Regions from separate parts of the Vibrio sp. Y176 genome, predicted to be linked through region 1. Evidence: predicted binding sites of a transcription regulator. Region 1 holds the regulator's gene; each other region holds the start of a gene.
The links. The regulator CRP, encoded in region 1, controls carbon source genes, mostly activating them, when cyclic AMP is high. The targets are predictions, from matches to a motif close to TGTGANNNNNNTCACA.
Positions count from the first base shown of each region.

Region 2: a site for CRP is predicted at 1,200-1,215, ahead of gltB (glutamate synthase large subunit). Genes of this name have one in related genera too.
Region 3: a site for CRP is predicted at 1,105-1,120, ahead of R7O13_RS16985 (CTP synthase). Genes of this name have one in related genera too.

Region 1 is NZ_JAWOQS010000017.1:16,365-18,644, forward strand. It holds gene R7O13_RS22485 (phosphoribulokinase) at 1-540, shown strand, start outside; gene crp (cAMP-activated global transcriptional regulator CRP) at 781-1,413, shown strand; gene R7O13_RS22495 (DUF1338 domain-containing protein) at 1,550-2,280, opposite strand, start outside.
Region 2 is NZ_JAWOQS010000004.1:82,572-84,851, reverse strand. It holds gene gltB (glutamate synthase large subunit) at 1-943, opposite strand, end outside; gene R7O13_RS11590 (TIGR01212 family radical SAM protein) at 1,495-2,280, shown strand, end outside.
Region 3 is NZ_JAWOQS010000006.1:329,488-331,767, forward strand. It holds gene R7O13_RS16985 (CTP synthase) at 1-1,020, opposite strand, end outside; gene mazG (nucleoside triphosphate pyrophosphohydrolase) at 1,226-2,029, opposite strand; gene relA (GTP diphosphokinase) at 2,255-2,280, opposite strand, start outside.

The DNA of each region.
Region 1 (2,280 bases):
CCAGGCACGTTTACACCGTGGCAAGACTTACCCGAAAACAGCGACGTGCTGTTTTATGAAGGGTTACATGGTGGCGTGGTCGATGGCGATGTTAATGTTGCTCAACATGTGGATTTCTTAATCGGCATGGTGCCGATTGTGAACTTAGAGTGGATACAAAAATTCGTACGTGACACTCGCGATCGCGGCCATTCGCGTGAAGCGGTAATGGACTCAATCGTGCGATCCATGGACGATTACCTCAACTATATCACTCCGCAGTTTTCTCGTACTCACATCAACTTCCAGCGCGTACCGACCGTTGATACTTCCAACCCACTTAATGCAAAAGGCATCCCTAGTTTGGATGAGAGTTTTGTGGTGATTCGCCTACGCGGTATCAAGAATGTCGACTTCCCATATCTGCTGGCCATGATTGATGGCTCATTCATGTCACGCCACAACACGATTGTCGTACCCGGCGGTAAGATGAGCTTTGCAATGGAGCTCATAGTTCGGCCTATCCTACAACAGCTCATCGAAACAGGGAAAATTGGCTAAAAACCTGCCTGCGAAGATGTTTACTTTTCATACCGTGATCATGTGCACAGTTTTGCTTACAAAATCTCAATCATGGCACGATTAAAATCAAGAAATCGTTTTCGAAAAAGGATACTATTTCTTACCGAAACACAAGAGAGCTTGCAGCATATAAAAAGTGCTCTTATTCTAGTAGGCCTAATTCAGGCTTAGCTAAAATATGGATAGCGCAAGCGTACCCTGCAGAGGAAGTGAGATATTATGGTTCTAGGTAAACCTCAAACCGACCCAACATTAGAGTGGTTTCTTTCACACTGTCATATTCATAAGTACCCTTCAAAGAGCACGCTAATTCACGCGGGCGAAAAGGCAGAAACTTTGTACTACATCGTTAAAGGTTCTGTTGCGGTTCTTATCAAAGACGAAGAAGGTAAGGAGATGATCCTTTCTTACCTAAACCAAGGAGACTTTATTGGTGAACTTGGTCTATTCGAGGAAGACCAAGAGCGCACAGCTTGGGTTCGTGCTAAATCTCCTTGTGAAGTTGCTGAAATTTCTTTCAAGAAGTTCCGTCAGCTTATCCAAGTAAACCCAGACATCCTAATGCGTCTTTCTGCGCAGATGGCTCGTCGTCTTCAAGTAACTAGCCAAAAAGTGGGTGACCTGGCGTTCCTAGACGTAACTGGTCGTATCGCTCAGACGCTTCTGAACCTTGCAAAACAACCAGACGCAATGACTCACCCAGACGGCATGCAAATCAAGATCACTCGTCAAGAAATCGGTCAAATTGTTGGCTGTTCTCGTGAGACAGTAGGTCGTATCTTGAAGATGCTAGAAGAGCAGAACCTAATCTCTGCTCACGGTAAAACCATCGTGGTTTACGGTACTCGTTAATCTCGAACTAGAGTGACACGAACAAAATTATAAAAGCCACCAATGGCAACATTGGTGGCTTTTTATTTACTCATGACCAAATGAGATAGGGTGCAGCGAACACTAATGAGTAAGCTTAACAGGTTAACCCTAAAACTTAGCCATTCGTACTTTCAAAGATTTTGTCAGCTGAAGCGGCCACGAAACCTGGGTACAAATCACCATTTTCCATCGGATAGCGCTTAGCAAATTCATAAAACCCGCCAGGGATAATTTCAGTGCCTTCGCTAAAACGAACCGCTACTTTATCTGCCATGGTCGATGACTGCTCTAGCAACACCTCAGGAGTGCCCTTCACTTCACCACCATTTTCATTAATGGTAAACCCAGCGGTACGCAGATGATCGTTTACCTGCTTCACTTCTTCATATTCATTGAGCTGGTTAACGCTCACCGTGAAGTGGTTTGCTCCGTAACCATGCGCCGCAAGCCAAGATGCGTACTCACTTTCTTTAGCCAACGTTTGGTAATCAGCAAAGCTTAAATCCCACAAGCGCCCACCATGTAAGAATGCGCTATCTTTCAGCTTGTCAGCATCGATTTGTGCCACCAAATTTTTCACAATCTCTTGTAGCTCAGGCGAGCACTCTTCAACTTTTAGCTCACTAATAAATACTTTAGGTTGCTTCGGATCTGGGTGCTCATAGTGCTTAGCAACCAGCTTTTTGCTTTCGAAAACGTAATCACCACACGCCTTGTAACCAATAGCTACAAATGGCTTAGCTAGAGTTTCAATACCAAGAGGCGCGATATTGAAGGTACGTAAAGCTATATGATCATTAATCAGAGGCTCATCTTCTTGAAGCAGCTGATGCACTTTAGCCGCCG
Region 2 (2,280 bases), on a different contig from region 1:
GGCTGCGACCAGAAAGAACTAGGAGCTCAAGTGCCATGTCAAAGTTAGATGAATCCGAGCTGCCTTCCTGACAGATTGGAAGAAGCATGTCGATTTCAGCCTGAGTGAACAGGTCTGATTCTAGAATTGCTTCACGGGCTTTCATCCAGTTCAAGTTACCGCGAACTGTATTGATTTCACCGTTGTGGGCAATGTAACGGAAAGGTTGTGCAAGACGCCATTTCGGGAAGGTGTTGGTAGAGAAACGAGAGTGTACCAGTGCTAGTGCAGTCACCATGGTCGGGTTTTGCAGATCAAGGAAGTACTGAGGTACTTGCTCGGTCGTTAACTGACCTTTGTATACCAATGTCTTGTAAGACATGGAGTTAATGTAGAAGTCGTCACCAATGTTCGAAACGCTTTCTAGGCAAACACGTACAGTGTAGTTACGAAGAACGTACAGTTTGCGTTCTAGTTCTTCAGGTGTGATGCCAGGGCCACCAGAGATAAACACATGCTCAAACTGAGGCTCTGTGCTTAGTGGGTCTGCACCGATCATTGAGTTATCGGTTGGTAAAACGCGGTAGCCGATAACTTCAAGATCTAGACGCTGTGCATTACGTTCTAGAATGTCACGGCATTGCTCGCGTTTGTATTCGTCTTTCGGGAAAAGAACGACACCAACACCATACTTTTCAAACGAAGGCAGTTTAATGCCTAGCTTAACGGCTTCTTCTAATAGGAATTCATGAGGTTTTTGTAGCAAGATACCCGCACCGTCACCGCTGCATGGGTCACAACCTTGACCACCACGGTGTTCCATGCGAGCCAGCATATCCAATGCTTGAGTCACTACTTCATGAGATTTACGGTTTTTAAGGTGAGCAACAAAACCGATACCACAAGCGTCATGCTCCAGTTCTGGAGTGTACAGACCCTGTGGATTTTGCTCTCTATCTACCATAGATACATCCTTCCAGTTCAATGTCGACGCAAAAGTACCGGGCAGCAAATACTACCTAGACTATTGATTACGTCTTGTCCTTTATATTTATTATCGCCACCGATCTAGGTTGACCGGTCTTGATTCCTTTCCGTATCTCGCAGGAAAAGTTTTGCGAGAAAAACAATCCTTGGTGGTATCCCTTTATTTATTATCACTATCTAGTGATTTATATAGGTAGGAGTGGGATAACACCGACAAATCCCGCAGTGTGCTTTGTAATAAAAGTCACAAAAATAACGGGGTTGTGTAAGTATCCTACAATTTTGTCACTTCAGAATGCAATGAAAAAGTCGGCGTTGTGACCCAATTTTTTCGTTTAATTATGCATTTTTAGTTTAACATTTACGCAACATGAACGATTTTTGCCTTTAATTATGCAAGTTTATTGATTTTGACCCGCATGATGGGTGTTTGAATTGATTAATATTGTGTGTTTTTTCTTGCAGGGATGTAATTTATTTACACAAATCGTAGTGAGATTGATTACGATTTATTGTTGGTGAGAATTTATGCAGTTACATGAGTTGGTCAATACAATCGGCCAAGATCTTCAGCGTCGATACGGTGAAAAGGTTCATAAGTTAACATTGCACGGTGGATTTAGTTGCCCTAACCGCGATGGCACGATTGGGCGGGGAGGATGTACATTTTGCAATGTGGCTTCGTTTGCAGATGAAGAAGTCCAGATAAAAAGCATTCACGAACAGTTAAAAGATCGCGCAGGTGAAATTCACAGAGCGAAGAAGTATCTCGCTTATTTTCAGGCCTACACCAGTACCTATGCCGAAGTACAAGTTCTCAAAAACATGTATGAGGAAGCACTAAAGGCTGCAGACATGGTTGGTCTTTGTGTGGGGACGCGTCCTGATTGCGTCCCTGATGCGGTATTGGATTTACTGTCGGGCTATGTACAGCAAGGTTATGAAATTTGGCTAGAACTAGGTCTTCAAACCGCCAACAATGACACCCTAAAACGTATCAATCGTGGTCATGACTTTGAGTGTTATGCCGAAATCACTAAGCGTGCGCGAACACTCGGAATCAAGGTTTGTACTCACTTAATTGTGGGTTTACCCAAAGAAACCCGCGCCGAAAATATTGAAACCCTGCAAAAAGTGTTGGCCGTGGGAACGGATGGCATCAAGTTACATGGCTTGCATATTGTCGAAGGTAGCACCATGGCGAAAGCTTGGCGTGCTGGAAAGCTAGAAGCCCCTGAATTAGAAGAATATGTTGCGATCGCCAGTGAAATGATTCGTATGACACCACCAGATGTGATTTATCATCGCGTTTCA
Region 3 (2,280 bases), on a different contig from region 1:
AAGTTCAACGCCTTTTGTTTCGATATCTTGTGAGTCTACATACTTAATTGTGACGCTTAGACGGTTTTTCAAGCCAGCGTGTTTAAGCGCTTCGTTCACAGATTTGTATGCATCTGGTAATTCAATGTATTTACCAACCATACCGATGGTTACTTCACCAGTAGGATTTGCTTCTTCGTAGATAACCTGTTCCCATTCAGAAAGGTCTGCTTCCGGAGCAGTAATACCAAAGCGAGCACACACAAGGTCATCTAGACCTTGAGATTTAATCAACTGAGGGATCTTGTAGATAGAGTCTACATCCTTCATTGAAATTACTGCTTTTTCTGGAACATTACAGAACAGTGCGATTTTTTTACGCTCATTCGCAGGAATAACGCGATCGCTACGGCAAACTAGGATATCTGGCTGAATACCGATAGATAGAAGTTCTTTTACAGAGTGTTGCGTCGGCTTAGTTTTCACTTCGCCCGCTGCCGCTAGGTAAGGAACAAGTGTTAGGTGCATGAACATTGCGCGCTCACGGCCTAGCTCAACAGCTAGCTGACGAATCGCTTCCATAAATGGTAGCGATTCGATATCACCAACAGTACCGCCAACTTCAACGATAGCCACATCATGGCCTTCAGAACCTGCAATAACGCGATCTTTGATTGCGTTAGTGATATGAGGGATAACTTGAATAGTTGCGCCTAGGTAGTCACCACGACGTTCTTTACGAAGTACGTCGGCATAAACACGACCTGCAGTGAAGTTGTTACGCTTGGTCATCTTGGTACGGATGAAACGCTCGTAGTGACCAAGGTCAAGGTCAGTCTCTGCGCCATCTTCTGTAACGAACACTTCACCGTGCTGAGTAGGGCTCATTGTGCCCGGGTCAACGTTGATGTAAGGGTCAAGCTTCATCATAGTCACTTTAAGACCACGAGCTTCTAGAATAGCCGCAAGAGATGCTGCTGCAATACCTTTACCTAGAGAGGATACAACCCCGCCAGTAACAAAAATGTAATTTGTCGTCATGTTTAACCTGAAATTGGTTGAATGAGGGAAATGGAGTGCTTCTGGACGGGAGATAAATATACCAGAAGCTCCTTACCGCCACAACGTGAAATCTATCACACCGTAATTTTTTATTTTTTGCTTCAAATCAAAGTGAGCAAAGACAAACCAAAGTCCGTTTTCGTGTAACCAAACAAGCTGACCTTATATTATGTATTCTGCCAGTTTACCTCTGCCTCGATTCTTCTTGTTTTACTTCATCCCAAAAATGGTCGAGTTCTGATAAAGAACAATCTGTGAGTACTTTGCCTAACTGCTGGACCTTGCCTTCAACTTGTTTAAAACGTCGCGCAAACTTTACGTTTGCTTTTCCTAGCGCGACTTCTGGGTTTTTATCAAGGTGGCGAGCCAAATTGACAGTCGCAAATAGCAAATCACCGAGTTCCAACTCAACTTTCTCTTCATCGGGCTGAACTTGCAGTGCCTCTTCCATGACTTCGTCAATTTCTTCTCGTACTTTATCGACAACCGGGCCAAGTGAATCCCAATCAAACCCAAATTTTGCACATTTTTTCTGAATTTTTATAGCACGAGAAAGTGCCGGTAAAGAGTTTGGTATTGAGTCTAGGATACTTTCTTCCGCTTTGCCTACTAGGGCTTTTTCTTTTGCTTTTTCCGCTTCCCAGTTCGCGTTAATTTCCTCGTCAGATTCAAACTCAACATCTGAAAAAACATGCGGGTGGCGACGAGTCAGTTTTTCGTTCACGGTTTCGACGACATCCGAAAAGTCGAACAGCTCTTGCTCTTTCGCTAGCTGACTGTAAAAAATCACCTGAAACAACAAATCCCCTAGCTCTTCTTTTAGATTGGGCCAATCTCGATTTTGAATCGCGTCCACCACCTCGTAGGTTTCTTCTATTGTATGCGGAACGATGGTGTCAAAGGTTTGTTTTAAGTCCCAAGGGCAACCGTTTTCTGGGTCACGCAACTTCGCCATGATTTGTTCTAACTGTTCAATTGGATGACTCATTTTTTGTTCCTTTAAACCTTTCTACTAAAGAAAAAGGTGAGCGGCCAAAACCACTCACCTTCTACATTATATTTTCTCAGCAGCTTTCACTAAGTAATTGTTACTTTGACAAGGCAACAAGTTTTCGCGACTCCTGAGCATAGCTCGCCTATGTGATGAGCCTGGGCCGGCACTCCGGAGTGAGCGCAGGCAACAACGCTATCAGCTTCAAGTATGACGAGAATTTTAGCCGAGGCGTTTCACCGTCATCA